Regions from separate parts of the Streptomyces sp. UF-297 genome, predicted to be linked through region 2. Evidence: riboswitches for the same ligand, from Rfam matches in the RefSeq annotation. Region 2 holds a riboswitch; each other region holds the start of a gene.
The links. Region 2 has a riboswitch for cobalamin ahead of metE (5-methyltetrahydropteroyltriglutamate--homocysteine S-methyltransferase). Riboswitches for the same ligand answer to the same signal wherever they lie in the genome.
Positions count from the first base shown of each region.

Region 1: linked by a shared signal. The riboswitch ahead of AC4IJH_RS38765 (CbtB domain-containing protein) and the one ahead of metE (5-methyltetrahydropteroyltriglutamate--homocysteine S-methyltransferase) in region 2 are both predicted to bind cobalamin.
Region 3: linked by a shared signal. The riboswitch ahead of AC4IJH_RS16680 (cobalamin biosynthesis protein) and the one ahead of metE (5-methyltetrahydropteroyltriglutamate--homocysteine S-methyltransferase) in region 2 are both predicted to bind cobalamin.
Region 4: linked by a shared signal. The riboswitch ahead of AC4IJH_RS27245 (ribonucleoside-diphosphate reductase subunit alpha) and the one ahead of metE (5-methyltetrahydropteroyltriglutamate--homocysteine S-methyltransferase) in region 2 are both predicted to bind cobalamin.

Region 1 is NZ_JBSIBZ010000111.1:14,329-21,975, forward strand. Features, by position in the region: gene AC4IJH_RS38745 (class F sortase) at 1-385, shown strand, start outside; gene AC4IJH_RS38750 (DJ-1/PfpI family protein) at 515-1,138, shown strand; gene AC4IJH_RS38755 (GlxA family transcriptional regulator) at 1,195-2,247, shown strand; gene AC4IJH_RS38760 (CbtA family protein) at 2,316-3,092, opposite strand; gene AC4IJH_RS38765 (CbtB domain-containing protein) at 3,109-3,327, opposite strand; cobalamin riboswitch at 3,361-3,500, opposite strand; gene AC4IJH_RS38770 (glycoside hydrolase family 6 protein) at 3,838-4,920, shown strand; gene glxA (radical copper oxidase GlxA) at 5,009-6,958, opposite strand; gene AC4IJH_RS38780 (glycosyltransferase family 2 protein) at 6,955-7,647, opposite strand, start outside.
Region 2 is NZ_JBSIBZ010000087.1:31,184-38,830, reverse strand. Features, by position in the region: gene AC4IJH_RS35160 (glycosyltransferase family 2 protein) at 310-1,185, opposite strand; cobalamin riboswitch at 1,355-1,581, shown strand; gene metE (5-methyltetrahydropteroyltriglutamate--homocysteine S-methyltransferase) at 1,746-4,064, shown strand; cobalamin riboswitch at 4,275-4,495, shown strand; gene AC4IJH_RS35150 (GHMP family kinase ATP-binding protein) at 4,693-5,577, shown strand; gene AC4IJH_RS35145 (cysteine synthase family protein) at 5,574-6,596, shown strand; gene AC4IJH_RS35140 (ATP-grasp domain-containing protein) at 6,593-7,647, shown strand, end outside.
Region 3 is NZ_JBSIBZ010000024.1:64,592-72,238, reverse strand. Features, by position in the region: gene AC4IJH_RS16690 (putative cobaltochelatase) at 1-1,892, opposite strand, end outside; gene AC4IJH_RS16685 (cobyric acid synthase) at 1,974-3,536, opposite strand; gene AC4IJH_RS16680 (cobalamin biosynthesis protein) at 3,625-4,638, opposite strand; cobalamin riboswitch at 4,774-4,973, opposite strand; gene AC4IJH_RS16675 (hypothetical protein) at 5,144-5,374, opposite strand; gene AC4IJH_RS16670 (inorganic phosphate transporter) at 5,414-6,661, opposite strand; gene AC4IJH_RS16665 (lysozyme) at 6,801-7,565, opposite strand.
Region 4 is NZ_JBSIBZ010000055.1:55,434-63,080, reverse strand. Features, by position in the region: gene AC4IJH_RS27260 (GNAT family N-acetyltransferase) at 1-245, shown strand, start outside; gene AC4IJH_RS27255 (TolB family protein) at 211-1,581, opposite strand; gene AC4IJH_RS27250 (TolB family protein) at 1,578-2,930, opposite strand; cobalamin riboswitch at 3,138-3,264, shown strand; gene AC4IJH_RS27245 (ribonucleoside-diphosphate reductase subunit alpha) at 3,421-5,850, shown strand; gene AC4IJH_RS27240 (ribonucleotide-diphosphate reductase subunit beta) at 5,850-6,917, shown strand; gene AC4IJH_RS27235 (transglycosylase domain-containing protein) at 6,992-7,647, shown strand, end outside.

The sequences.
Region 1 (7,647 bases), on a different contig from region 2:
GGCCGCGCCGCCCTTCACCGACCCCGGCCTGGTCGGCTGGTACGGCGCGGGCCCCCAGCCGGGCGCGGCGGGCGCCGCCGTCCTGGTCGGCCATGTCGACACCGACACCCGGCGGGCGGTGTTCTACAGCCTCAGCAGCGCCGTCCCCGGACAGCGGGTGACGGTGCGGCGCTCGGACGGCACCGTCGCCGAGTTCACCGTCGAGGACGTCACGGTCCACCAGCGCGAGAACTTCGACGCGCGCCGGGTCTACGGCGCCCACGCGCCGGGCCGCGCCGAGCTGCGGCTGATTACCTGCGGCGGCACCTTCGACCGCGAGCGCCGCCTCTACAGCGCGAACATCGTGGTGTCCGCGTATCTGACGGGGGCCCGGCGGGGCGCATGAACGGCCCGGGGCGCCCGGCCCGAGGGCGGTGTCCTGATCCGAGGGGTACGTGTCATTGATGACGCACCGGCCGCGGCCGCATGCTGAGACGGACCGCCGCCGGGGCGGTTTCTCATGGGGAGGATTCCTGTGGACGCGGCTTTTGTTCTCTACGACCGCATGACGGCGCTCGACCTGATCGGCCCGTACGAAATGCTGGCGAACCAGCCCGGGGTCACGGCGCACTACGTCGCCGAGCGGCGCGGGCCGGTGCTCTGCGACGGCGGCATATCGCTCAACGCCACCACCACCTTCGCGGAGCTGACCGCGCCCGACCTGATCGTGGTGCCCGGCAGCGGCCGCTGGCTGGAGGTCATCGACGAGAGCGGGCCGCTGCTGGAGTGGCTGGCGGCCGTGCACCCCACCGCCACCTGGACCACCTCGGTGTGCACCGGCTCCACGTTGCTGGCCAGGGCGGGTGTCCTGAAGGGGCGCTCGGCCACCACCCACTGGCTCGCCCGCGGCCTGCTGGCCGCGCACGGCGCGCGGGTCAGCGAGGAGCGCGTGGTCATCGACGGCGATGTGGTCACCGGCGCGGGCGTATCGGCCGGTCTGGACATGGCGCTGACCCTGATCGCGAAGATCTGGGGCACGGAGCGGGCGCAGCTGACCCAGCTGATGACGGAGTACGACCCCCGGCCGCCCTTCGACGCCGGTTCGCCGGACAAGGCGCCGGCCGAACTGGTCGCCTCCGTACGGAAGTCGCTGGCCTGAGCGTGCGGGACAGCGTGGACCCCCGCCCCTGCGGCCCGACCGGTCCGGCGCAGGCCGTGCGGGAGGTGGTGGTCGTGGTCTACGACGGGGTGCAACTGCTGGACGCGGCCGGTCCCCTGGAGGTGTTCTCCTCCGCGGGAGGCCTGCGGGACGGGGCCTACCGGGTGCGGCTGGCCTCCGTGGACGGCCGGGACGTGGTGACCTCCTCCGGCATCCGCCTCGGCGTACACCTGCGGCTGCCGGACGCGGAGCCGGACACCCTGCTGGTGGCCGGCGGCTGGGGCCACGGCGGCACGGCCTGCGGGGCCGAACTGACCGCTCAGGTAAGGCTGGTGGCCGGCCGGGCGCGCCGGATCGCCTCGGTGTGCACCGGCGCCTTCGTCCTGGCCGAGGCCGGGCTGCTGGACGGCAGGCGGGCCACCACGCACTGGGCGCTGTGCGAAGAGCTGGCGGCCGAACACCCCTCGGTGAGCGTGGAGCCGGACGCGATCTTCGTACGCGACGGGCCGGTGGTGACCTCCGCCGGGGTGAGCGCGGGGGTGGACCTGGCGCTGGCCCTGGTGGAGGAGGACCACGGCGCCGCGCTCTCCCGGGAGGTCGCCAAATGGCTGGTGGTCTTCCTCCAACGGCCCGGCGGACAGTCCCAGTTCAGCCTGCGCAACCGCGCCCCGGCGCTACCGGACGGGCCGCCGCGCGCCCTGCTCGACGACATCGCCGTCGACCCGGCGGCGGACCTGTCGGTCCAGGCGATGGCCGCCCGGCTGTCGATGAGCCCGCGGCACTTCAGCCGGATGTTCACCCGCCGGGTCGGCACCAGCCCCGGGCGGTACGTGGAGCGGGCGCGGGTGGAGGCGGCGCGGGAGATGCTGGAGAGCGGCGCGGAGGGGGTACGGGCGGTGGCGCGGCGCTGCGGGTTCAACTGCGCCGAGACCATGCGCCGTACGTTCCTGCGCGAGATCGGGGTGCCGCCGAGCGCGTACCGCAGCCGGTTCAGCCGTACGGGCATCGAAGGGCCCACGGCGCGGGACGGGACGCGCGGGAAGGCGGCCGGAGGTCCGGGAGGGGAGGCCGGGCCTCCGGCCGGCGATGCCGGTTTCCGCGCCCCGTAAGGCGCGGGGGCCGTGCTCGACTCCCCTCCACGGCCTGCGGTGCGACGACCGCGCGTCCGGCAAAGCGCTCAGGCGGCCGGTGCCGGGACTGCCGCGTCGGCGCCGGCGCTGCGGGCGGAGCGTGCCGCGCGCAGGCCCAGGGCGCCGAAGACGCCGCCCAGGACCGCCCACAGCAGGACGTGGGAGGCCAGGGAGAGCACCCGGAAGTCCCACAGGAGGGTGGCCGAGACGGGTACCGGGTCGGGGTTGCCGGGGAGCGCGAACAGCAGCGCGAGGGTGGCGATCGCGGTGAGCGCGACGGCCAGTTGACGTACCGGCTCGGTGCGGCCGGCCAGTCTGCGGTGGATCTGCCAGGCCAGCAGCATGCCCAGGGCGCCGATGACGACCGCGGCCAGCCACAGCATCTGGCGCTGCCCGACCGTGCCGGAGTCGCCGACGCCGGGCGGGTTGGCGGGGTAGCGCAGTCCGGGCAGCAGCGCGACGCCGGTGAACGCGGCGGCCGCCATGGCCAGCGCGCGCGGCCAGGGCCGCTCGCCCGGGGCGCCGCGGCGGTGGATCAGCGCGTAGGCGACGGCGAAGAGCAGCCCCAGTGCCAGACCGGCGACGACCGCGGTGACCACCAGGCCGAAGTGCTGGGTGGAGCGGGTGAACAGCTCCTCGTGGTGCTGGGTGACGGCGGCGCCCGCGTCGTGGTGCTCCATGCGCTCCTGGCGCGCCTCCTCGGCGCGGATCGCGCGGTCCATCAGCGGTTCGGCGAGCAGCAGGGAGAAGAGACCGGTCAGCAGACCGGCCGCGCCGCCCGCGAGCAGTCCCCGTCGCAGGAAGGGGAGTACGGGGTGGTTCATGGTGCGTGCGCCCCGATCAGTGGCAGGGGGCGCCGAAGAGGTGCCGTCCGTCGTGGGAGAACTCGTGGAGGTAGTCGCCGGTCGCGGAGATGAGGGAGCCGTTGTCGATGAAGACGGCGTAGAGCGCGATCAGCGCGATGATGACGGCGCCGCCCGCGATCAGCCAGTCGCGGGTGCGGGTCGTGGCGGCCGAGACGGCCGCCGGGTCGGTGTGCTGCGCGGTGTGCAGTGACATCCGAAGTGCCTCCTTGTGGGGTTTCCACGCCCCATGGCAGGAGGACGACGGGTCAGTTCCTGACTCCCGCGAGCGGCGCTGCTCGCGGTCACAGTGGCGGGACCGTCCCGGATTCGCACCGGGTTCCTGTCTGCCGTCGCCTCGATGTATGGACTTGTCGCAACGGAGATTCCCAGCAGGACGGGCACATGTCAACCAGCGCACGGGCGCACGCGACCGTGCCCGGCCGGCGGTCCGCTCCCCCCTGAACCGCCGACCGGTCGGTCCTCGACCGCCGCGGCGCCAGGGCTGCGGGAGAGGCCCTGTCGCCGGGGGGAGGCGCTGGGAGTGCGTAGGTCGGACACGGCCGGGGACTGGGGCCAGGCGACCTACTCTAGAACGCCTGAACGCCCCCGCCTAGGGGCAGTTGAGGCCAAGCCGTCATCGGCTCGTCGATAGGTCGACAGTGCTCCTCGCCCCTGTGCAACGATGGATCGGACCGGTCTTGTCCCGTGCTCCGAGGGGGAGTGGATGTACGGAAATGTGGGGGGGCCGGGGGGACGCCCCCCGGGTGGACACCGCACCGCAGGCCGCCGGCGCACGGCGCTGGCGGCGGTCTCGGCCGCGGGTGCGCTGCTGATGCTGGCCGGGTGCTTCGGCTCTTCGGAAAAGGGCGGGGAGAGAGAGGGCGAGGGCGGGGCCGGCGCGCCCGTTCTGGGGCAACAGCCCAAGTCCACCGCGCGGTTCTGGGTCAACCCCGACGGAAATGCGGCCCGCCAGATGGCCGCGTACACCAAGGAAGGCAAGGCGTCCGACGCCGAACTGATCGAGAAGATCGCCTCCCGGCCCGTCGCCGAGTGGATCGGCGTGGACAACGCGGAGAGCGAAGCGCGCGGCTTCACCGAGGCCGCCGCCAAGGCCGACCGCGACGCCCTGCTCGTCCTCTACAACATCCCGCACCGCGACTGCGGCAACTACTCCAAGGGCGGCGCCGCGGACGGCAACGCCTACCGCGGCTGGCTCGACGGCGTCGTCAAGGGCATCGGCGACCGCGCCACGACCGTCATCCTGGAGCCGGACGCGCTGCCGCACATCGAGGACAAGTGCACCCCCGAGCAGTTCCACGAGGAGCGCTACGCCCTGCTGACCGAGGCCGTGGGCAAGCTCAAGGCGCTGCCGAGGACCAAGGTCTACCTCGACGCCGGCAATCCGCACTGGATCAAGGACCCGGGCCGTATGGTCGAGCCGCTGCGCCGCGCGGGCATCGACAAGGCCGACGGCTTCGCGCTGAACATCTCCAACTACCAGACCACGGAAGAGAACACGAAGTACGGCAAGCAGCTGTCGGGGATGCTCGGCGGCAAGCCCTTCGTCATCGACACCAGCCGCAACGGCAACGGCCCGGCGCCGGGCGGCGACGACGCGGAGAGCTGGTGCAACCCCCCGGGCCGGGCGCTGGGCAAGGCCCCGACGGTCAGGACCGGCGACCCGCTGGTGGACGCCTATCTGTGGATCAAGCGCCCCGGGGAGTCGGACGGCACCTGCAAGGGCGGGCCCAAGGCGGGGGAGTGGTGGCCCGAGTACGCCCTTCAGCTCGCCCGCAATTCGCGGTAGTTGAGCAACAGAGAGGGGCGCCCCGGTGATCCGGGGCGCCCCTCTTCGTATGCGGACTCCTCAACCGCTCGCTTCGTATACGGGCACCTCAACTGCCCTGCGCCACCGGCACCTTGAGCCAGACCGCCTCGGACGGGGTGCCCCGGTCGTCCACGGCGTTGAGCATGTACCAGCCGGGCGGGACCAGGGACGGGTCCTTGGGCAGGGTGGCGGTCACGGAGTCCTTGGTGCGGGTGAAGTCCAGCGCGATGGAGCGCTGTTCGATGTTGGTGACATGGGTGAAGGAGCTGGGCCGGATCAGCCGCAGCTTCTTGATGCCCGCGCTCTGCGCCGTCCTGTAGGTGACCTTGCCGCCGAGCGGGACGGTCCTGCGCTCGGACCCGGTCAGCTGGGGCCGGGAGTCGCGGTAGAGGTAGGGCGGGGTGTAGAGGTCGATCTGCTGCTCGAAGACGCCGGGCTTGGTGTTGTCCTTGTCGGCGAACAGCGAGTCGGAGCCGAAGGTCATCACCCGGCCGTCCGGCAGCAGCAGCGCCCCGGAGTGGTAGTTGCGGCCCACCAGCGGCTCGGCCACCTCCCGCGAGGTGTTGGCCGCCGGGTCGTACAGCTCGGCCCTGAGGATGTTGGAGTCCGAGCGCCCGCGGTAGTCGCCCGAGCCGTTGGTGGTCAGGACCGTGTCGTCCGGCATGATCACGCTGCTGGGGTAGCGGGCCTTCTCGTACAGCGGCGGCCCGTCCTTGAAGCGCGGGCTGTCCGCGTGCAGATCCACGATCCGGGTCCTGGCGGTGGCCTTGGGGTCCTCGCCGACCCCGCCGCCGCCCAGGACCATGTACTTCTGGTCCTGCGCGGGCGGCAGCAGTACGGACATCGAGGTCTCCAGGATGTCCGGGTCGCTGATGCCGGGCACGACCTGGAACTCATTGGTCTTCAGGTCCCAGATGCCGGGCTTGCGGCCGATGTTGTCCGGGCCGTAGCCGGCGTTGGAGCCGGTGTAGAAGATCCGGCCCTTGTCGGTGAGGAAGAGCGCGGGGTAGGTCGGGAAGAACCGCTCCTTGGGCAGATAGGTCCACTTCTTGGTCTTCGGGTCGTAGATCTCCTGCTTGCCCGGTACGACCTGGCCGATCTCGTCCAGCCCCGAGACCGACAGGACCCGGCCGTCCTCCAGCGTGGTCAGCGTCGGGTACCAGCGGGCCTCGTTCATCGGGTCGACGGGCAGATAGCGCTCGGCGACCGGGTCGAACTCGAAGGAGTCCTTGATCCCCTGGAAGTCCTTCTTGTCGAAGGACAGCTTCTGCGCGATGCCGTAGAAGTTCCGCGCGTCCGCGCCGGTCAGGCCCTGGATGCGGTAGTTGTCCTGGGCGCCGGTGGAGTGTGCGGGGCCCTCCTTGAGCGCCTCGACATAGACCCGGGCCTCGCTGTGGGTGACGGTCACCTTGCCGGTCCTGGGGTCCTGGGTCTTCTTGGCCCGCGGCACCACGAGGGGGTCCTTGGACTCGAAGGTCTTGCCGTTCTGCTTGCCGGTGAAGAGCGTGCCGGCCGGGAAGGTCTTGGGCGCGTCGGGGTCCTCGTTGTAGACGATCATCAGGCCGCCGGCCTTCTTCACATCGCCGCCCAGCTTCTCGTAGCGCTGGGTGCCGCCCGCCACCAGGAGCTTGCCGTCCGGGAGCTGGGTGTGCCCGGCGCAGAAGAGGTCCTTGGGCGTGGGGATGTTCTTGAAGGTGTTCTTCACCGGGTCCCACAGGACCGTACGGAAGGTCTTGGCCTTGAACATCTTGGCGTTGTTGCCGGAGCCGGCCACCAGGAGCACCTTGCCGGTGTGCAGCAGGGCGGCGTGGATGGTGTTGATCCGGTACTCCTCGGGGACGTCGACCACCTCCCACTTGCCCATCTTCGCCTTGTACCCGGGCTGGTCGATCTTGTACGCGTGGTACTTCTCCGAGGCGAAGCCGAAGAGGGCGGGGCCGTTCATCCCGGCCAGTGCCAGCACCACCGCCGCGCCGATCGCGACTCTTCGGGTGCGCCGGCTCGGACGGTACTTCATGTGTGACGTCCCCCAAGGGCGATCTGCACGGTCTGGTCGGTGGCGGCACCCTGGTCGGCGGCCGCCCAGGTGGGCTTGTGCCCCGCGGGTTCAGGGGCGTGGGTGCCGGGCGCTCCCGCCGCCCCGCCCGCGTCCGCGGTCTCGCCGGCATCCGGCGCGCGGGAGCTGCCGGAGCGCTTTTCGCGGCGTACGGTCCAGCGCCAGGCGAAGATGGGCGAGGCGGTGACGAGCAGCGCGAGCGAGGCCCAGGTGATCATCGCCGGGTGGTCGTGGCCGAAGACGAAGGACGCGGCCAGCGAGGCGCCGAAGACCAGGATGAAGAACAGGTGGATCCTGAAGGTGCCCAAGAGGGTGTCCGGGCTGGAGGAGTCCCCCTTGGGCGTCACCACGAACTTGCTCTTGCGGCGCAGCACGGCGTCCATCAGCGAGCGCGCGTAGATGGGGGCGGAGAGCGCGGACATCACCATGCCCGCGATGCCGCCGGAGCCCTCCGGCTCGTGCGGGGAGACGTTGTGCCGGCGGTTCCAGACGTAGAGCCCGATCTGGAGTGCGGAGGCGTTTCCGTACAGCATCATCCAGATCGCCGGGTCGATCTGTACACCCGATGCGCCAAGACCCAGGAAGAGTGCGCAACTGAGCGCCGCGAGAATCCAGTTCATCGCGGACATCGGGTAGAAGATCACCATCAT
Region 2 (7,647 bases):
ACAGGGCAGCCGCCACCACGCCCGACGGGATAACCGGCACTGCTGCGGACCGGGCCGCTCGGTGTCCGTCAAGGGGTGATCTGTTCGCCGTGTTCCGTGTATGTCTCACACCGTCAGACGCTAAGCGGAACAGCCGCCCCCACTCACTACGGCTATCCCCCCAACCCCGGTAGGGCCACCCCCAGCAACGGCCCGTCCACGGACCTGCGTACAACCCCCAAGATCCACCTGGCCGGTGAGGCCGGCCGACGTCCGCTCGCGTTCACCATCACACCGAGCCGGCGGGGTGACGCCCCGCGAATCGGGCTCTCAGAGGATCGGCGGGCGGCCCAGGCGCGTCATTTTCCCTACCGTGCGCCATGTCATCGGCTTGCGCGGGCCGCAGGATGTCCGCACACCCTCGATGAAGCCCCGCCACCAGGCTTTCAGGCCGGTGAGGGACCGGATGCGCGCCAAGGTGAGGAGGATCCACACGCCGAGATAGACGGGGACCAAAAGGGCGGGAAGGCGGCGGCGGGCGAGCCAGACGCGGTTGCGCGCGGTGAAACGGTAGTAGACCGCATGGCGGGCCGGTGAGGTCTTGGGGTGCTGGAGGACGAGTGCGGGTTCGTACAGGATCGTCCAGCCCGCGTCGAGTGCGCGCCAGGCCAGGTCGGACTCCTCGTGTCCGAAGAAGAACGCGGCCGGCCACAGGCCGATCTGACGGAGCATGGGCATCGAGAAGGCATGTCCGCCACCGAGGAACGCGGTCACCGGGCCACGGCGCATCGGGTCGTCGGCCCGCAGGCGCGGGACCCAGCGCCGCTCGGTGTGGCCGCGTTCGTCAGCCACCCTGAATCCGACGATCCCCAGCTCCGGATCGTCGGCGAACAGCCGCTGGACCCTACGGAAGACGTCGTCGGCGATGAGCAGGCCGTCATCGTCCAGCTCGATGACGACATCGACCTCGCCCGCATCGCGCAACATCTTCAGACCGACGTTGCGGCCGCCGGGGCAGCCCAGGTTCTCCTCGAGCGGGATCTTGGTCACGTCCGCCGAAATGTCGGTGAGGGGTGTTGCGTTGCCCACGAGGACGACGCGCGTGGCGGGTGTGTCCTGTTTTTCCACCGAGGCGAGCAGGGCCTCCAGTTCTCGCGGGCGGGTGCCCATCGTCACGATGACGACTCCGAGGCGGGGCAATGGCATGACGGCGAACTCCAGCTATTGGCGAAGGTGCTGATGCTAGCCGCGCGTGAAGCCGCTGCCGGGTGTCACCGCCGGGCTGCGGTGTGACAAGCGCATGTGCGGCCGGATCGTGTCTCATTTCACGTACCGCTATGTGAACAGGGGTGTTCGTCGGGGGTGTGAGCGCTCTAGTGTGGCCGGTGCAGCTGGTTCGCCCTGTCCGCCAGGCAGGTGCGTCGTAAGAGGGAACCCGGTGGGAATCCGGGACTGCCCCGCAGCGGTGAGTGGGAACGAACGCCGTTATACGCACTGGATCCGGGCCGCGGATCCGGGAAGCGACGGCCAGTAGGTGTCCGCCGGAGGAATCCGGTCGGCGTGCTCACGAGTCCGAAGACCTGCCCGTTGCCCGTACGCGTCCATACGTGTGCGGACACTCCGGTGACCTCGAGGGCGGGTCGGCGTACATATCAGGCGAGCACGTGCGTCTTGCGCGCTTCGTGGTCCGGCCGGTGTGTCATTCCTTCGCGTTCTCCTCCCGTCGCCGGGGCTTGCAGAAGAACACATCCGCGAAGGAGAGTTCCGTGACAGCGAAGCCCGCAGCCGCGGCAGCACGGGCCACCGTGTACGGCTACCCCCGCCAGGGTCAGAACCGCGAACTGAAGAAGGCCATCGAGGGCTACTGGAAGGGCCGCGTCACCGCGGACGCCCTGCTGGAGACCGCGAAGGACCTGCGCCGTTCGAACTGGCAGCAGCTGGCCGAGGCCGGCGTCCACGAGGTGCCGACCGGTGACTTCTCGTACTACGACCACGTCCTGGACACCAGCGTCATGGTCGGAGCTGTCCCGGACCGGCACCGCGCCGCCGTCGAGGCCGACGCCCTGGACGGCTACTTCGCGATGGCGCGCGGCACGCAGGACGTGGCGCCGCTGGAGATGACCAAGTGGTTCGACACCAACTACCACTATCTCGTACCGGAGTTGGGGCCCGACACGGTCTTCGCCGCCAACTCCGCCAAGCAGGTCGGTGAGCTCAAGGAGGCGCTCGCGCTCGGCCTCACGCCGCGCCCGGTCCTCGTCGGCCCCATCACCTACCTCCTGCTGTCCAAGCCCGCTCCCGGCGTCGCCGCCGACTTCGATCCGCTGACCCTGCTCGACCGGCTCCTTCCCGTGTACGCGGAGGTGCTGTCCGACCTCCGTGCGGCCGGGGCCACTTGGGTGCAGCTGGACGAGCCCGCGCTGGTGCAGGACCGCACCGCGGCCGAGCTGAACGCCGCCGAGCGCGCCTACCGTGACCTCGGCGCCCTCACCGACCGCCCGCAGCTGCTGGTCGCCTCGTACTTCGACCGGCTCGGCGAGGCCCTGCCCGTCCTGGCCAAGGCCCCCGTCGACGGTCTGGCGCTGGACTTCACCGAGGCCGCCGCCGGCAACCTGGACGCGCTCGCCGCGGCCGGCGGCCTGCCCGGCAAGCGGCTGGTCGCCGGTGTCGTCAACGGCCGCAACATCTGGATCAACGACTTCGAGAAGTCGCTGGCCACCCTCGGCACGCTGCTGGGCCTGGCCGACCGGGTGGACGTGGCCGCCTCCTGCTCGCTGCTGCACGTTCCGCTCGACGCCACCGCCGAGCGCGACATCGACCCGCAGGTGCTGCGCTGGCTCGCCTTCGCCCGGCAGAAGACCACCGAGATCGTCACGCTCGCCCGCGGTCTCGCACAGGGCACCGACACCATCGCCGCCGAACTGGCCGCCAACCGCGCCGACCTGGCCTCCCGCGCCGGTTCCGCGATCACCCACGACCCCGCCGTGCGCGACCGCGCCGCCGCCGTCACCGACGCCGACGGCCGCCGTTCGGCCCCGTACGAGCAGCGGGCCGGCGCCCAGCGCGCCCACCTGGGCCTGCCGCTGCTGCCGACCACCACCATCGGCTCCTTCCCGCAGACCGCCGAGCTGCGCACCGCCCGGGCCGACCTGCGCGCGGGCCGCATCGACACGGCCGGGTACGAGGAGCGCATCAAGAACGAGATCCGTGAGGTTCTCGCCTTCCAGGAGAAGGCGGGCATCGATGTCCTCGTGCACGGCGAGCCCGAGCGCAACGACATGGTGCAGTACTTCGCCGAGCAGCTGACCGGCTACCTCGCCACGCAGCACGGCTGGGTCCAGTCGTACGGCACCCGCTATGTGCGCCCGCCGGTCCTCGCCGGTGACATCTCGCGGCCCGAGCCGATGACGGTGCGCTGGACGACGTACGCCCAGTCGCTCACCGACCGTCCGGTCAAGGGCATGCTGACCGGCCCGGTCACCATGCTCGCCTGGTCCTTCGTCCGCGACGACCAGCCGCTGGGCGACACCGCCCGCCAGGTCGCCCTCGCCCTGCGCGACGAGGTCAACGACCTTGAGGCGGCCGGGACTTCGGTCATCCAGGTGGACGAGCCCGCGCTGCGCGAGACGCTGCCGCTGCGGGCGGCCGACCACAGTGCCTACCTCGCCTGGGCCACCGAGGCGTTCCGCCTGACCACCAGTGGTGTGCAGGACCGGACCCAGATCCACACCCACATGTGCTACGCCGAGTTCGGCGACATCGTCCAGGGCATCGACGACCTCGACGCCGACGTCATCAGCCTGGAGGCCGCCCGCTCCCACATGCAGGTCGCCCGCGAGCTGGCCGCCCACGGCTATCCGCGCGAGGCCGGACCCGGTGTGTACGACATCCACTCCCCCCGCGTGCCGAGCGCCGAGGAGGCCTCCAGCCTGCTGCGCAAGGGCCTCGGCGCCATCCCGGCCGAGCGCCTGTGGGTCAACCCCGACTGCGGTCTGAAGACCCGCGGCTGGCCCGAGACCCGCGCCTCGCTGGAGAACCTCGTCGCCGCCGCGCGGACCGTCCGGGCGGAGCTCGCCTCGTCCTGAACCGGTGACGGCCGGGACGGGCTCGCCCGAGCCCGTCCCGGCCGTCACGTTTTTCCCTGGGCAGGGCAGCCTGCCGCGCACCGCCACCTCTCGTCCCGCAGCGTCCCCCGGATGCTCCGGCCGCCCGATGCCACAGATCCCGCGCCGTGTCAGCGGGGGCAATCAAGCCAACCCCTCAGGTCACTCTGTTGCCGCGGCAACGGCGCCTCTACGCTGATGTGCGCAGTCGGTTCGCGCCTTTTTCCGGGGCGCGTCGTAAGAGGGAACCCGGTGGGAATCCGGGACTGTCCCGCAGCGGTGAGTGGGAGCGAACGCCGTCAACGGCACTGGGCCCCGTCCAGGGGCGCGGGAAGCGACGGCCAGTAGATGTCGCCGGAAGGCCCGGCCGACGTGCCCACGAGTCCGAAGACCTGCCACTGTGCGCGTGCGGCGACGCATGCGCTGTTCACGGTGACCTCGAGGGCTGGGTCGGCGGTGCAGGCGGCGTGACGCGCGTACGGTCGCGGCCGCCTTCTCGCTCTGCGGTCATTCCTCGGGCCGGGTGCGGCGAGGAGGGCGTGTTCGTGACCGAGGCGTACCGCAGGAGCTGCCACCAGCCGCTCCCTACAAGGCTGTTGTGCGGTGGCCCATGCTGACCGGATCCGATGGTGCCTCGGCGCGGCCGGTCTCCGGTGTCTGCCACGGGACGCTGGGCGAGCTCTTCCAGGGCCCGCTGCGCCCTGTCGGCGATCCGGACATCGCGCTGGTCTCGTTCCCCGTGGACCGCCACTCCTGGGTGTATTTCACGCCCGGCGCCCATCCGGGCCATGAGCTGCCGCTCGGCGAGAAGGCGGCGACGGCCGTACGGCTCTTTTTGGGGCACTACGGGCTGACGCTGCCGCCGGGCCGCTGGAGCACCCACTCGGACCTGACCGTCGGGGTGGGGATGGCCAGTTCCACGGCGGACATCGTGGCGACGCTGCGCTGTCTGTTCCAGGTCTTCTCCCTGCCGTACGACGCCGACGCGGTCATCGGCATCCTCTCCGCGATAGAGCGGGCCGACAGCGTGTTCCTCGACGAGTTCGCGCTCTACCTGAGCGCCCGGCACCGTGTCGTACGGCGGCTGGGCGCCGGCATCGGCTTCCACACCGCCTTCGTCATGGAGCCGGGCACGGTGGACACCGCCGCGGTCACTCCCCTGCTGCAGCGGCACTACCGGCGCTGCGCGACGGAGTACGAGAAATGCCTGACGGACCTCCTCAAGGGCTTCGCCTCGGGGGACGCGGCCGCCGTGGCCAGGGCGGCCACCATCAGCGGCGTGCTGTCCCAGGAGGCGCTGCCCAAGCACACCTTCGAAGCCGTACTGGCCCACCGCGAGGAGTTCGGGGCGGACGGCCTCTTCGTCGCCCACACCGGCTCCGTCATCGGCTACCTCTTCGGACGCCGGCCCGCACCGTCCCTGAAGGGCGAACTGTCCGCCTTCTTCCACTCGCTCGGCCACCAGTGCTCCTTCGCCCACGGAGGCTACGTGTGACACACCCCCACATCGCCGACGCCCTCAAAACCCCCGACCTCGTCCGGCTCACGGACGGCATGGTCCTGCTGCGGTTCGAGTCGATGAAGATCTACTCGGCGCTCGCGGCCGTCCGCCGGCTCCTCGACCAAGGCACCATCCGCACCGGACAGACCCTGATCGACAGTTCCAGCGGCATCTACGCCTACGCCCTGGCACTGGCCTGCCACCGCTACGGCCTGCGGTGCCACATCGTGGCCTCGACCACCGTCGACACCACGACGCTAGCCCAGCTGGAGATCCTCGGCGCCACCGTCGAGCAGGTCGCACCGTCGCACAACCTCAAGCTCGACCAGGAGTTACGCGTGCGGCGGGTGCGGGAGATCCTCGCCGAGCGGCCCGGCGTCCACTGGATGCGCCAGTACCACGACGCCATCCACTACCTCGGCTACCGGGAGGTCGCGGACATCGTGTCCGCCGCGCTGCCGGACCACGCGCTGACCGTCGTCGGCGGGGTCGGGTCGGGTGCCTCCACCGGCGGGCTCACCGAGCACCTGCGGCGGCGCGATCCCGGCGTCCGGCTGGTCGGGGTGCAGCCGTTCGACAGCGTCACCTTCGGCAGCCAGGACCACCACGACCCGGAAGCGATCATCGCCGGGATCGGTTCCTCGATCGTCTTCGACAACGTCCGCCACCACCTGTACGACGCCATCCACTGGATGGACTTCACCCATGCCCTGTCCGGCGCCGTCGCCCTGCTGCGCGAGCACGCCGTCTTCGCCGGGCTGTCCACCGGCGCCGCCTACCTGACCGCCACGTACGAGACCCGCCGCCACCCCGACCGCCTCCACCTGGTCATCGGGGCGGACACCGGCCACCGCTACGTGGAGCGGGTGTTCGCCCGCCACCGGGAGGCGGCGGACCTCACCGCGCTCAAGCCGACCGAGGTCGCCGGCCCCGAGGACATGACCATGCCCTGGTCGACGATGGCGTGGAACCGCGCCCCCTGGCCGTCACACCGCAAGGAGGCCTCCGCATGACCGTCGTCTGCCTGGAATCACTCACCTTCGGGCTGGGGCACCTGTCGCGCGCCGCCGCCCGGCTGGGCGTGCCGCTGCGGCTGCTGACCCGCGATCCCGCCTACTACGCCTACGAGTTGGAGCAGCTGCCTGCGGGAGCCGTCGAGGTGGTGGAGACCGACACCTTCGACACGGAGCGGGTGGCTGCGCTGCTCGGCCGGACCGCGGATCTGCGGGGGCTGATCAGCTCCACCGACACCTGGATGCTGGTCGGCGCGGATCTCACCGCCCGCTTCGGCCTGCCCGGCCTCGATCCGGCGGTGCTGCGGCTGACGAGGGACAAGGCCGCCGTACGGGACCAGCTCTTCGCAGCCGGGCTGACCCGGGCGCGGGCCGCCGAGGCGGACACCGGCGACGCGGAAGCGGCCACGGTGCTGATCAAGAGCGTGGGTCTGCCGGCGATCCTCAAGGACAGCGCGGGCACGGGGAGTCAGAACGTCTGGCTGGTCCGGGACGAGCAGGAGGTGACAGCGGCGCTGGCCGAGGCCGCGGGGCGGCAGCTGAAGGGCCGCCTGTTCGCCGAGCCGTACTTCCCGGGTCCCGTGTACAGCGCGGAGACCCTCACCTGGGCCGGGCGCACGCGGCTGCTGGGGGTCTCCAGCCGGCTGATGTCGCCCGAGCCGCACTTCCGGGAACAGATCACCGCGTTCCCCGTCGCCTTCCCCGAGCAGCAGCGGGCCGACCTGGAGCGGTGGCTCGACCGCGTACTCGCCGCCATCGGCTACACCGACCGGTTCGCCCATGTGGAATTCGCCCTGACCACAGCGGGCCCGGAAGTGGTGGAGATCAATCCGCGGATCGGCGGCGCGCTCGTCGCCGAGGGCATGTGCCGGGGCCTGGGCGTCAACGTCTACGAGGCGATGATCGAGGCGGCGCTCGGCATCCGCCCCCGGCTCATGGACGCCCGGCTGCCCGGCGGCCCGGCGTCGGCCTTCGTCCTCGGCTACCCCGAGCGGCCCGGGGTGTTCACCGGCGTCAGCGGACTCGACCGGCTGCCGGAGATGCCGGGGTC
Region 3 (7,647 bases), on a different contig from region 2:
CGGCCGAACGCGTCCGGGCCGCCGGTCGCCCGCCCGTCGGTGACGACCACCAGCAGCGGCCGCCGCGAGGGGTCGCGCATCCGCTCCACCCGCAGCACCTCATGGGCCTTGAGCAGCCCGGCGGACAGCGGCGTACGCCCGCCCGTCGGCAGCTTCTCCAGCCGCGCGGCCCCCGCCTCCACCGACGAGGTCGGGGGCAGCGCCACCTCGGCCGCCGACCCCCGGAACGTGATCATGCCGATCTTGTCGCGCCGCTGATAGGCGTCCAGCAGCAGCGAGAGCACCGCGCCCTTGACCGCGCTCATCCGCTTGCGCGCCGCCATCGACCCGGACGCGTCCACGGCGAACAGGACGAGATTTCCCTCCCGCCCCTCGCGCACCGCCTCGCGCAGATCGTCCCGGCGCACCACCAGGCCCGTGCCGTGCCGCCCGCGCGCCTTCTGGTGCGGCGCCGCGGCCTGCACGGTGGCGGCCAGGTGTAGCTTGCCCAGCGTGCCGTGCGGACGCCGCGCCCCGGTCGTACGGCCGTGTGCGGTACGGGCCCTGGAGCGCCGCCCGTCGGCGCCCTCGCCCAGCCCGGGCACGTCCAGACGCCGCGTCGTGAAGGGCTCGGCGGAGCCCACGGCGGCCTGCTCGCGGCCGCCCTGCCCGGCAGGCGTGGGGCCGGAGGCCTCGGACGGGTCGGCGTCGGGCGTCTCGCCCCGCGCGTCCTGCGGCCCCGCGGGCTCCTCCTGCCCCTGCTGGTGCGGGAGTTCGGGCTGCGGGGACTGCGGCGTCCGCCCGTCGTCGGGGCCGTCACCGGGACCGCCGCCGGGGCCGCCCTCGGGCCCGCCGTCCGGCCCGTCCGGCTCGGGATCGTCGTCCCCGCCGAACTCCTCCAGCGTCTGGTCGAGCTTGTCCTCGTCCAGGCCCGGCGCGTCGAAGGGGTTGCGCCGCCGCCGGTGCGGCAGCGCCAGCAGCGCGGCCTGCCGTACGTCCTCGGCCAGCACCTCCGTGCGCCCCGCCCACGCCGCCAGAGCGGTCGCGGTGCGCGCCATCACGATGTCCGCGCGCATCCCGTCCACCTCGAAGGCGGCGCAGGTCGCGGCGATCTGACGCAGCGCGGCGTCCCCCAGCTCGACGGCGGGCAGCAACTGGCGCGCCGCCGCGATGCGTTCGCGCAGCGCGCCCTCCTCCGCCGCCCACCGCGCGGCGAAAGAAGCGGGGTCGGCGTCGTACCCGAGGCGGCGGCGCACCACCTCCACCCGCTGGTCGGGCTCCCGGGAGGCCGCCACCTCCACCGTCAGCCCGAAGCGGTCCAGCAACTGCGGCCGCAGCTCGCCCTCTTCGGGGTTCATGGTGCCCACGAGCAGGAAGCGGGCCGCGTGGCGTACGGAGACGCCCTCGCGCTCCACATAGGAGGCGCCCATGGCGGCCGCGTCCAGCAGCAGGTCCACGAGGTGGTCGTGCAGCAGGTTGACCTCGTCGACGTAGAGGATGCCGCGGTGCGCGTCGGCGAGCAGGCCCGGCTCGAAGGCCTTCACGCCCTCCGACAGCGCCCGTTCGATGTCCAGCGCGCCCACCAGGCGGTCCTCGGAGGCGCCGACGGGCAGCTCGACCATGCGGGTGGGACGGCTCTCCAGGCCCGCGACCTCGTGCGGCCCGTCCGGGCAGGAGGGGTCCGGCGCGGCCGGATCACAGGCGAACCGGCATCCGGAGACCACGTCGACATCGGGCATCAGGGCCGAAAGGGCGCGCACCGCCGTGGACTTGGCGGTGCCTTTCTCACCCCGTACGAGCACGCCGCCCACGGCCGGCGAGACGGCGTTCAGCAGCAGCGCCAGCCGCAGGTCGTCCATGCCGACGATCGCGGTGAAGGGGTACTGCGGGGTCGTTTTGTCAGCGGTGGTCATGCCTCGTCGTCCTCCAGGTCGCGCAGGTCATGCAGGTCACACACATCACGCTGGTCATACACATCACGCGGGCAGCGCAGCTCACGGCGCCCCCGGCGGCACGAACGGCAGCCCCTGGGGCACCCCGTCCTCGATCAGCCGCAGCAGCGCCCCGGTGTCCGCGTGCTCCTCGATCAAGTCGCCGAGCCGGTCCAGCTGCTCCTCGCGCAGCGCCCCGAAGCTGGTGTCCGGCGCCGGGACGAAGGCCCGCCCCGCATCCGCCGCCACCTGCCGCAGGAACGCCCGTCTGAACCCGTCGCTCTCCAGCGACCCGTGCCAGTGCGTGCCCCATACGGACCCGACCCGGCAGCCGTCCAGAGCGCGCCCCCGCTCGTCACGGAAGAACGTCTCCCCACCGAGGACCTCGGCCACTCCGTGGTGGATCTCGTACCCCTGCACCGGCTCGCCCAGCGCCTCACCGGCCGGCCGCGCGAGGGTCTTCTGTGCCGCGAACCGTACGCGTACGGGCAGCAGCCCCAGGCCGTCCACGGCGCCCGCCCGCGACTCGACCTCGTCCTCGATCAGCTCGCCCAGCATCTGGAACCCGCCGCAGATCCCCAGCACCGGGCGCCCCTCGGCGGCCCGCCGCGCCACGGCGTCGGCCAGCCCGCGCTCGCGCAGCCACCGCAGGGCGCGCACCGTGCCGCGGGTGCCGGGCAGCACCACCAGGTCCGCGTCCGCCAGCTCCTCGGCGCGGTCCACGAAGCGCACCACCACGCCCGGTTCGGCCGCCAGCGCGTCCACGTCCGTGAAGTTGGACATCAGCGGTACGGCGGCGACCGCGACCCGCAGGACGTCCGCGCCGTGCGGCGGCGCCACCACGCTCTCGCGCACCGCGCCGCGCAGCGAGACCCGCAGCCCGTCCTCCTCGTCGATGCCCAGCCCGTGCTGGAAGGGCAGCACGCCCAGCGTCGGCCGCCCGCTCAGCTGCCGCATCATCTCCAGCCCGGGCTCCAGCAGCGTCACATCGCCCCGGAACTTGTTGACGAGATACCCCGCCACCAGCGCCTGGTCCTCCTTGGACAGCAGCGCCGTGGTCCCGAAGAACGACGCGAAGACCCCGCCGCGGTCGATGTCGCCGACGACCACGACCGGGATGCGGGCGGCCCGCGCGATGCCCATGTTCACGATGTCGGTACGGCGCAGATTGATCTCGGCGGGGCTGCCGGCGCCCTCGCAGATCACCGCGTCGTGCGTGCGCCGCAGCTCGGCCAGGCACTCGGTGACCGTGTCCAGCAGCTTCTCCTGCCGCCCGCTGTGGTAGCCGCGCGCGCTCAGCTCGCCCACCGGCTTGCCCATCAGCACCACCTGGCTGCTGCGGTCGCTGCCCGGCTTGAGGAGCACGGGGTTCATCAGGGCGCTGGGCTCCACGCGCGCCGCGGCCGCCTGCATGGCCTGCGCCCGGCCGATCTCCGCGCCCTGGCGGGTCACGAACGAGTTCAGCGACATGTTCTGCGCCTTGAAGGGCGCCACCCGCACGCCCTGGCGCACCAGCCAGCGGCAGATCCCCGCGGTGACCACGCTCTTGCCCGCGTCGGACGTGGTGCCGGCGACCAACAGCCCACCGCCGAGCGCCCCTTGCGCCCCCTTGCCGCGTCCGTTCACGCCACTCTCCTCGTCTGTACGGGCACCGGGGCGCCGTCCTCGATCCATCCGCCCGCCGGGGCGCCGCTGTTCCACCCGGACCGGGCACTCACTCCGGCCTCCGCAGAGCCGTACGCGAACCCGCCGTACGCGAACCGGCCGTACGCGAACGGCCGTTACGCGAGAGGGCCGCGCCCACCGCCAGCCGCCCCGCCACGGTCACCGCCAGCGCCAGCGCACCGACCCGGCGCGAGAGCCGTACCGCGCGCTCGATGTCCGCCACCTGCACGGGCCGCGCCGAGCCGTTGAGCACCGGCCGGTGCTCGATCCGGGTGCCGTACGCCAGCGTGCCGCCGAGCCGTACCCCCAGCGCGCCCGCGAACGCGGCCTCCACCGGGCCCGCGTTGGGGCTGGGGTGGCGCCCGCCGTCCTCGCGCCAGGCCCGCCACGCGCCGCGCCGGTCCGGCCCGGCCAGCGTCGCCAGCGCGGCCGTCAGCCGTGCGCCGGGCCAGCCGAAGACGTCGTCGGTACGGGCCGAGGCCCAGCCGAAGCGCCGGTAGCGCGCGGACTTGTGACCCACCATCGCGTCCAGGGTGTTGACGGCCCGGAAGCACACCAGCCCGGGAACCGCGGCCACGGCGCCCCACACCAGCGCGCCCACCACGGCGTCCGAGGTGTTCTCCGCCACCGACTCCACCACGGCACGGGCGATCTGCTGCTGGTCCAGCGAGCGCGGGTCGCGCCCGCACAGGTGCGGCAGCCGCTCCCGCGCCACGGCCACATCTCCCGCTTCCAGGGCGCCGCCGATCGCCCGCGCCTCGCGGCCCAGGGACGTACCGCCGAGGACGGACCAGGTGGCGGCGGCGGTCAGTGCGACGGCGGCGGGGGTACGGCCGCGCGCGGCACGGGCCAGCAGCGCGGCACCGGCCGCGGCGCCGCCCGCGCACAGCACGGCGTGCACGGCCCCGCGGCCGCGGTCGTCGCGCCACAGCCCGCGCTCGACGGCCGCGGCGGCCCGCCCGAACGCGGCCACCGGGTGGCCGCGCCTGGGGTCGCCCGCGATCAGGTCGCCGAGAAAGCCGAGGGCCGCGCCGCACGCGTAAGTGGCGTGTTCGGCAGGCATCGGATCAGACCGCCGCGCCTCGAAGAAGGGCCGGCAGAGCGGGGGAGAGGGGGGTGTGCGGCGCACGGCGCGCCAGGGTTCTCGAACTGCGGCCCGGCATGGCGGTATGTCCTCACTCAGGGTCCGCGCCCTGGCTCGACGTGACCGGCGACGAGAGTCTCCTGGCTCCCCGGATCGGCGCCGCCCCCGGCCTTCCAGCCCGTAATACGGCACGGGCCGTGACCTTCGTTGGAGGAGCGCTCCCCGGTGACAGTGGCGGGACCGCGCCGGATTCTCACCGGACTTCCTCATCTGTCGCCGAATGGCTCCGGCAGTCCACCACGCGCCGCGAATGCCCGTCAACTCACCGTTGACCTGCGGCGCAGTCCCGTCACACCGGCTGTGGCCAAAGCCACAGGGCGGCAGTGGGGGCACGCGCCAGGCGCCCGGCGCACACGGCTGCTGCCGTGCGCTTCCGGGCGCCTGGTCCAAGCGGTTTGCGCGGGGCGCGGGAGGGGGCCGGCCGTCAGCCGGCCACGATCAGGTAGATCCCGTACGCCACCGCCGCCGCGCACAGCGCGAAGCAGGCGTACGCGCCGATACGGGCCGGCGCGGAGGCGGCGACCGCCTCGCCGGTCTCCTGCTGCGGCTTGCGGGACGTACCGACGATGCCGAGGGTGAACAGGCCCACGATCCCGACCGTCACCAGGAGGCTGACGCCGAAGACCTGGCCCAGAGCTGCCCAGTCGATGTGCATGGTTGAGTTTCCTTCTGGCTCTTGGCTGCGCCGGGAGCGTCAGCCCGTGGCCGTCGCGGCGGCCTTGGCGCGCGCCGCGGGGGCGGGCTCGGACGGGCTGTCGGCCACCGGGGCCGCGGCACCGGCCGGCGGCGGGGCGACGGTCTGCAGCGCGGCGGTGACCACGCCCACCGGCTCGTCGGCCGGCACCTCGTTGACGTTGGTGTGGTCCACCGGCTTGCGGCGCGAGGCCAGCCAGATGGCACCGCAGGCGATCACGGCCAGCACGGCCACCGTCGCCACGCCCCAGTCGCCCTGTCCCGCCAGGTAGGCGGCGGCCGCCGCGACCAGACCCGCGGCCGGCAGCGTCAGGCCCCAGGCGATGACCATGCGGCCCGCCGTGGACCAGCGCACCACGCCGCCCTTGCGGCCCAGCCCGGAGCCCATGACCGAGCCCGAGCAGACCTGGGTGGTGGAGAGCGCGAAGCCGAGGTGGGAGGAGGCCAGGATGGTGGCGGCGGCGCCGGTCTGGGCGGCGAAGCCCTGCGGCGGCTGGATGTCGGTGATGCCCTTGCCCATCGTGCGGATGATCCGCCAGCCGCCCAGGTACGTACCGAGCGCGATGGCGATACCGGCCGAGGCGATGACCCACATCGGCGGGTCGGCCTGCGGGGCGAGCACCCCGCCGGTGATCAGCGCGAGGGTGATCACACCCATCGTCTTCTGGGCGTCGTTGGTGCCGTGGGCCAGGGAGACCAGCGCGGCCGAGGCGATCTGGCCGGAGCGGTAGCCCTTGGCGGTCTCCGCCTCGTCCCGGCCCCGGGCCAGGCGGTAGGTCAGGCGGGTGGCGGCCATCGCGGCCAGACCGGCGACGATCGGCGCGAACACGGCCGGGATGAGGACCTTCATCACCACGGCGCTGCCGTTGACGCCGTCGGTGCCCACCGACACCAGGGTGGCGCCGATCAGGCCGCCGAAGAGGGCGTGCGAGGAGCTGGAGGGCAGCCCGGCGAGCCAGGTCAGCAGGTTCCAGACGATGGCGCCGACCAGACCGGCGAAGATCACTTCAGGTCTGATCCCGGCGGTCTCGTCGATGATTCCCCCGGAGATGGTCTTGGCGACCTCCACGGACAGGAATGCGCCGACGAGGTTGAGGACCGCCGACATCGCCACCGCTGTCTTGGGCTTGAGCGCCCCGGTGGAAATGGTGGTGGCCATCGCGTTGGCCGTGTCGTGGAAGCCGTTCGTAAAGTCGAACACCAAGGCCGTGACGATCACGATCCCGATGAGAAGCGTGATGTGTTCCATTCACCCAGGCAATCAGTTCGATGGGCAGTGACGCACGGGACCGTACGGACGATGGGTGAACGGAAGGTGAACTGGGACGGGCGCGGCGGTGACGCCCCCGCCGAGTTCGTGCGGAGGCGCCGCCGCGATCACCGGACGTTCACCCTCTGGCGAACCGCCTCAGCTCTCGCATCGAGCCGTTCCACTGGTTCTGGTCACCCGGCAGCGAGCCCCCGTTGTCGTACTGCCAGATGCTGTGGAAGTCCCAGCCGCCGGGCAGCGGGCCCGGCGAGCTGTGCCAGTTGGCCAGCCACAGCGGGTGGTGGTTCGCGAAGGAGCGGGCGCCGCCGGTGCAGCCGTTCCACCACCGCGTCGTGGTGTAGATCACGGGCCGCCGGCCCGTCTGGCGCTTCACCTCGTCGCTGAAGTCCCAGATCCAGCGCACCAGCCGCTTCTTGCTCATGCTGAAGCACGGGTGCTTCTTGTCGTACGGGTTGTGCTCGATGTCCAGGGCGGGCGGCAGCGTCCGGCCGTCGCCCGTCCAGCGGCCCCCGTTGCGCAGGAAGTAGCGGGCCTGGGCGGTGCCCGAGGACTGGCTGGGCACCGCGAAGTGGTACGCGCCGCGCAGCAGGCCCGCCTCGCGCGAGCCGTTGTACTGCTGGTCGAAGTAGGGGTTGCGGTAGGTGTCGGACTCGGTGGCTTTCACGTACACGAACCGCGCCCCGGCGGCCCGCGCGCCGGACCAGTCCACATTCTTCTGGTGTGAAGAGACGTCATGGCCGCGAGGCTTGCCCGCGGCCGAGGCGGAAGTGGCCGGAATTGCGGTGAGGGCGGTTGTGCCGAGTGCGGCGACGGCGACGGAGAGCGTGATCATCCGGCGGCGTCGGCGGCGGGAACGTGGGGACGGTGTGCTGTCACGAGCCATATTTCCCCCCAATGGCGACGTGCATGACAAATTTTCCAGAGGGTACTGGAAGATCCCCGGAAGACGGACGATCCCCGGCCAA
Region 4 (7,647 bases), on a different contig from region 2:
GCGAGTTCCGGATGCTGGCGGTGCGCCCCGAGGGGCGCGGGCGCGGCATCGGCGAGGCGCTGGTGCGCACCTGCCTGGACCGCGCCCGCGAGCTGGCGCTGGGCCGGATGGTGCTCTCCAGCCAGCGCCACCTGCTGCCCGCCCACCGCCTCTACGCCCGCCTGGGCTTCGAGCGCACACCCGAGCGGGACTGGCAGCCGATACCCGGCCTCACCCTGTGGGCGTTCGCCCGGGGACCGGCCTGAGGCCGCTGCGCACGAAGACGTCCTGGACACCGTTGGTGTCGCCGGGCACCAGATTGGCCGCGTCGCTCTCGAAGACGGCGGTGCGCCCGAAGGCGTCCGCGGCCACCGTCCCGGTGAAGTCGTCGCCCTGCGTCCCGTCCTCGGCGGTGCTGATGCGGGTGACGGCGCCGGTGCGCATATCGCGTACGAACGCGTCGGTGGCGTTGTTGGTGTCGTTCGGCACCAGGTTCGGGCTGGAGGAGGTGAAGAAGAGACAGCGGTTGTCGGCGGTCAGCGTGCCGCCCATGCTCTCGCCCTGGCTGATCTGCGAGCCGTCGTGGGCGAAGGTGAGCTGCTGGGTGGTGCCCTTGACCAGGTCGCGCGCGAACAGGTCGTAGCGGCCCGCCGGATGGCCCGGTACGACCTCGGCCCAGCTGCTGGAGAAGACGGCGTAGCGGCCGTCGGGGCTGAGCGAGGCCTCCCAGGCGCCCACCGCCTCGCCGTTGTGGCCCTGGCTGGCCACCTCGGTCCTGCCGGTGTCCAGGTCGTGCACATAGAAGGGGTAGCTGCGCGGGCGCAGGTCCCGCCCGGATGCGGATCCCTGGCTGCCGGGGAGGTTCGTCGCCTTGGAGATGAAGCCCGCCTTGCGGCCGTCGGCGCTCAGCACCGGCGAGGCCGAGGGCCCCGTCGCCTGGCCTCCGGTGGCGGTGACGCTCACCCGCTTCACCGACCCGTCGCGCAGTTGGCGTACGAAGATGTCCTGGCTGCCGTTGGTGTCGCCGGGCACGAGGTCCGCGCGGCTGGAGGCGAACGCCACATGGCTGCCGTCGGCGCTGATCACCGGCATCTGGCTGCCCTGCTCCCCCGTGTGCGGGAGGCCGTCGATGGTGACGCCGGTGGTACGGCCCGTCCTGCGGTCGTGGACGAAGACGTCCTCCTCGGCGTTGGTGTCGTCCGGCACGAGGTTGGCGGCCCGGGAGCCGAAGGCCACATACCGCCCGTCGGCGCTCAGCGAGGGCGAGAAGGAGGGGCCGTCGCCCTGGGCGCCGCCGGTGGCCACGCTGATCCGCTCCACCGCGCCGGTCCTCAAGTCCCTGACGAAGACGTCCCATTGGGCGTTGGTGTCGCCGGGCACGAGATTGGTGGCCGCCGAGGCGAAGGCGGCATAGCGCCCGTTGCCGCTGAGGGCCACGCCGCTGGAGCTGCCGTCGCCCTGCGCGCCGCCGGCCGCGACGCTGATCCGCTCCGTGCGCGGCGCGTTGGCCTGCGCCCCGGCCGTCCCCGCGGGCAGCAGCGCGGCCACCGCGCAGGCCAGCACGGCGACGGCTCTTCGTGACCCGCTGTGTCGTGCGCTCATCGGCTTTCCCCTCCTACAGGTCGGTTCTGCAGCCGCCGGACGAAGACATCGCCCGAGGCGTTGGTGTCGCCGGGCACCAGACCCTCGTCCCGGGAGTCGAAGAGCGCCGTACGCCCCGACGCGTCGGGCACCACGGCGTTGGTCCAGGACGTGGACTGCGCCCCGTCGGCGGCGAGGTTGACGCGCTGGACCGCCCCGGTCCTCAGGTCCCGTACGAACCCGTCCGCGTAGCCGTTGGTGTCGCCCGGCACGAGGTTGGTCGCCACCGACGTGAAGAACAGCCGCCGGTTGTCCGCGCTCAGCCGCCCGTCGGAGGCCCATCCGTTGCCCTGCGCGCCGTCGTGGGCGCGGGTCAGCAGCCGGGTGCCGCCGTCCCCGTTCAGGTCGCGGGCGAAGATGTCGTACGTGCCGTTGGTGTCGCCCGGCACCACATCGCCGGCCGGGCTCACGAAGAGCGCGTAGCGGCCGTCCGGGCTCAGCGAGGTGGAGGGTGTCACGCCGACGGCGGCGCCGGCGGTGCTCAGGCTCGCCGCCCTCGTCCGCCCCGAGCCGAGGTCGTGGACGTACATCGGGTCCAGTGGCGGCGGGCGCAGCGCGGTTCTCGCGCCGGGCAGATTCGACGCCCGCGAGACGAAGCCGACCCGGCGGCCGTCCGCGCTGATCGTCGGGATGCGGGAGGCGCCCTCGGCCTGGCTCCCGTCGCTCGCCACGCTCACCCGCCGCGTCGTTCGCTCCCGCAAGTCCGCGACGAAGACGTCCTGGCTCTCGTTGGTGTCCCCCGGCACCAGGTCCGCCCGGGACGAGCCGAATGCGAGATATCGCCCGTCACCGCTGATCGCGAAGCCCTGGACGCCGTAGCCGTACGGCGAGGTGCCCGCGCCCGCCGTGGGGCTCTGCGTCCGCCCGGTCACCCGGTCGCGCACGAAGACGTCGCCCTCTTTGTTGGTGTCCCCCGGTACCAGGTTGCCCGCCGAGGAGGAGAAGGCGACATACCGGCCGTCGGCGCTGATGGCGGGCGAACCGGAGAGAGCGTCGCCCTGCGTCCCGTCGCTGCCGACGCTGACCAGTTCGACCTTTCCGGTCCGCAAATCCTTGAGATAGACGTCCTGTTGGCCATTGGTGTCCGACGGCCCGAGGTCCGCGGCGTCGGAGGTGAAGGCGGCGTAGCGCCCGTCGGCGCTGAGCGCCGGGCTCGCCGCGAAGCCGGCGGACTGGGCCCCGTCCGCGGCCGCGCTGACCCGCTCGGTGGCCGCGGCGGACCGCGCCGAAGCCGCCCCGGCGGGCAGCAGCCCGGCCGCGAGGCACGCCCCGGCAGCCACCACGACCCCGGCTCTTAACCGTGCACGCATGTCTCCCCCCTCACACTTGGCCCCCTGCGGCCCCGATGGCCGACGGAGCAGTCAAGGAGCCAATACGCTGCACGGGCCCCGGTCAACGCCTCGACGGCGGCCCGGTCCCGCAATACGCCCCGTTCATCAGGGCTCTCTAACACACCTGAGGGCATGCCGCCGCCACGCGACACAAGATGTGGGGGTGCGTGCGTCGGCCAGCACAAGATGTATGCTCGTCCTCGCTGTCGCCGCAGGGGAATCCGGTGCAAATCCGGAACTGTCCCGCAACGGTGTACGAGTGCGCATTTAAGCACCCGTGAGTCCGAGGACCTGCCGACGGTACGACCCGCCGCGACCGGCGCGGTCGCTGTTTCGTCCGGGCCTCGCGGGTTGGGCCGGTGGACGCTACGAGTGTGCCCGCACCCCTCTTTTCCGGGGTGCCGTGTGCCCGTACGCGCCCGTCGCGCACCACCCCTCGCGGCCCCCGCCGAGTGAGGGAGAGCACCACGTGACCATCGCGCCGACGGAGCCCGCGTCAGCCGCTGCGGCCGTGCAGAACACGCGCGCCGCGCAGGCCACGCAGGCCACGGAGACCGCAGACGGGCCCGGCACCGCCCTGCTGCGCACCCTGACCGACCTCACCGCGGATCTCCCCGCCACCGACCCCGGCAAGGTCGCGGCCGCCGCCCTGCGCGGACGCCACGCGGGCTCCGACGAGGCCGAGTTGAGGTCCCTGGCCACCGAGGCGGCGGCCGGTCTGATCGGCGACGAGCCGCAGTACTCCAAGCTCGCCGCGCGCCTGCTCACCCTCGCCGTCGCCGACGAGGCCGCGGGCCAGGGCGCCGTCTCCTTCTCGGCCTCCGTCGAGGTCGGCCACCGCGAGGGCCTGATCGCGGACGACACCGCCGAGTTCGTACGCACCCACGCCGAGCGCCTGGACGAGCTGGTCACCACGGCCCTGAAGGACGGCGCGGACGACCGCTTCGGCTACTTCGGCCTGCGCACCCTGCACTCGCGCTATCTGCTGCGCCACCCCATCACCCGGCAGGTCATCGAGACCCCCCAGCACTTCCTGCTGCGGGTGGCCTGCGGCCTGGCGGAGGACCGCTCCCTGCGGGCCCTCGATGACGTCGCCGAGCTGTACCGCCTGACCAGCACGCTCTCCTACCTGCCGTCCTCCCCCACCCTGTTCAACTCCGGCACCCGCCACCCGCAGATGTCCTCCTGCTACCTGCTGGACTCCCCGCTGGACGAGCTGGACTCGATCTACGGCCGCTACCACCAGGTGGCGCGCCTGTCCAAGCACGCGGGCGGCATCGGCCTGTCGTACTCCCGTATCCGCGCCCGCGGTTCGCTGATCCGCGGCACCAACGGGCACTCCAACGGCATCGTGCCGTTCCTGCGCACGCTGGACTCCTCGGTCGCCGCCGTCAACCAGGGCGGCCGGCGCAAGGGCGCGGCCTGCGTCTACCTGGAGACCTGGCACGCGGACATCGAGGAGTTCCTGGAGCTGCGCGACAACACCGGTGAGGAGGCGCGCCGCACCCACAACCTGAACATCGCGCACTGGATCCCGGACGAGTTCATGCGCCGGGTGGACGCCGACCAGGACTGGTCGCTGTTCTCCCCGGTGGACGTCCCCGAACTGGTGGACCTGTGGGGCGCCGAGTTCGACGCCGCGTACAAGAAGGCCGAGGCCGAGGGCAAGGCCGTCAAGGCCGTGCCCGCCCGGGTCCTGTACGCGCGGATGATGCGTACGCTCGCGCAGACCGGCAACGGCTGGATGACCTTCAAGGACGCCGCCAACCGCACCGCCAACCAGACCGCCGAGCCCGGCAACGTGGTGCACTCCTCCAACCTGTGCACCGAGATCCTCGAGGTCACCAACGACGGCGAGACCGCCGTGTGCAACCTCGGCTCGGTCAACCTCGCCGCCCACCTGGGCGAGGACGGGCAGATGGACTGGGAGCGGCTGGACGCCACCGTGCGCACCGCCGTCACCTTCCTCGACCGCGTGGTGGACATCAACTTCTACCCGACCGACGAGGCCGGCGCCTCCAACTCCCGCTGGCGCCCGGTGGGGTTGGGCCTGATGGGCCTGCAGGACGTCTTCTTCCGGCTGCGCCTGGCCTTCGACTCGCCCGAGGCCAAGGAGCTGTCCACGCACATCTCCGAGCGCATCATGCTCGCGGCGTACGAGGCCAGCGCCGACCTCGCCGAGCGGCACGGCGCGCACCCGGCCTGGTCCGCGACCCGCACCGCGCGCGGCGTGCTGCACCCCGACCACTACCCCAACGCCGAGCCGCGCTGGGCCGGCCGCTGGGAGGCGCTGCGCGCCCGCATCGCCACCACCGGCATGCGCAACTCCCTGCTCCTGGCCATCGCGCCGACCGCCACCATCGCCTCGATCGCGGGCGTGTACGAGTGCATCGAGCCGCAGGTCTCCAACCTCTTCAAGCGCGAGACGCTCTCGGGCGAGTTCCTCCAGGTCAACGCCTACCTCATCGAGGAGCTCAAGGCGCTGGGCCTGTGGGACGCGCGCACCCGTGACGCGCTGCGCGAGGCCAACGGCTCGGTCCAGGACCTTCAGTGGATCCCCCAGGACATCCGCGCGCTGTACCGCACGGCCTGGGAGATCCCGCAGCGCGCCCTGATCGACATGGCGGCGGACCGTACGCCCTACATCGACCAGAGCCAGTCGCTGAACCTGTTCATGGCCTCGCCCACCATCGGCAAGCTCAGCTCGATGTACGCCTACGCCTGGAAGCAGGGCATCAAGACCACGTACTACCTGCGCTCGCGCCCGGCCACCCGGATCGCGCAGTCCGCCCGCGCGGCAGCCCCCGCCGCCACCGCCCCCGTACCGCAGCAGGTGAGCGACCCCGACGCGATCGCCTGCTCCCTGGAAAACCCCGAGTCCTGCGAGGCCTGCCAGTAATGACCACCGCATCCGAGAAGACCGAGAAGAACACCGCCGCGGCCGCCCACACCACGACCACCGGCACCAAGAACCTGCTGGACCCGGGCTTCGAGCTGACCCTGCGCCCGATGCGGTACCCGGACTTCTACGACCGCTACCGCGACGCGATCAAGAACACCTGGACCGTGGAGGAGGTGGACCTGCACTCCGACGTCGCCGACCTCGCCAAGCTCTCCCCCGGCGAGCAGCACATGATCGGCCGGCTGGTCGCCTTCTTCGCCACCGGTGACTCCATCGTCGCCAACAACCTGGTGCTCACCCTCTACAAGCACATCAACTCCCCCGAGGCGCGGCTGTACTTGAGCCGTCAGCTCTTCGAGGAGGCCGTGCACGTCCAGTTCTATCTGACGCTGCTGGACACCTACCTGCCCGACCCGGACGACCGCGCGGCCGCGTTCGCCGCGGTGGAGAACATCCCCTCCATCCGGGAGAAGGCGGAGTTCTGCTTCAAGTGGATGGACTCGGTGGAGTCCATCGACCGCCTGGAGTCCAAGGCGGACCGCCGCCGCTTCCTGCTGAACCTGATCTGCTTCGCGGCCTGCATCGAGGGCCTGTTCTTCTACGGCGCCTTCGCGTACGTGTACTGGTTCCGCTCGCGCGGCCTGCTGCACGGCCTGGCCACCGGCACCAACTGGGTCTTCCGCGACGAGACCATGCACATGAACTTCGCGTTCTCCGTGGTGGACACCGTCCGCGAGGAGGAGCCCGACCTCTTCGACGACGAACTCCAGCAGCAGGTCACCGACATGCTCAAGGAGGCCGTCGAGGCGGAGCTGCAGTTCGGCCGCGACCTGTGCGGCGACGGCCTGCCGGGCATGAACACCGAGTCGATGCGCGAGTACCTCCAGTGCGTCGCCGACCAGCGCCTGCAGCGGCTCGGCTTCCCGCCGGTGTACGGCTCGGAGAACCCGTTCTCCTTCATGGAGCTGCAGAACGTCCAGGAGCTGACCAACTTCTTCGAGCGGCGCGCCTCGGCCTACCAGGTCGCCGTGGAGGGCTCGGTCTCCTTCGACGACGAGTTCTAGCCCGTAGATGATGAGTTGATGACGAGCGGGTGAGGAGCGGCAACCCGGCCGCCCCTCACCCGCTCTGCTGTTGTGTGAACGATGCGAAGAAGACAGGGCGGTTCATCGGGCGTTTCGACTGTCCGCGGCGCGGGCGCGGCGGCCTGCGCCGCTTTGTGCCGTCGTGGAGACAGCTGCTGAGCCTGTGCACGCTCGGCATCGGCGCGCTGAGCGGGCTGTTCGCCGTGGTGTACGCGAACGTCGACATCCCCGACGAGAACGCCGAGTCCCGGCAGCAGGCGTCCGTCTACTACTGGGCCGACGGCAGCCAGATGGTGAGCGTGGGCGCCGTCAACCGGCAGAACGTGCCCCTCGCCCAAGTCCCGCAATCCGTACGCAATGCCGTGATAGCCGCCGAGAACGAGAGCTTCTACAGCGACTCCGGCGTCTCCCTCAAGGGCATCGCCCGCGCCGCGGTGAACATGGTCACCGGCGGGGACGCGCAGGGCGGCTCCACCATCACCCAGCAGTATGTGAAGAACACCTATCTCTCGCAGGAGCAGACCCTCAAGCGCAAGGTGAAGGAGTTCTTCATCGCGCTGAAGCTGGACAACCGCAAGTCCAAGGACGAGATCCTTCAGGGATATCTCAACACCAGCTGGTTCGGGCGCGGTTCCTTCGGAATCCAGGCCGCCGCGAACGCGTACTACGGCATTCCCGCCCGGGAACTGAACCCGAGCCAGGCAGCCGT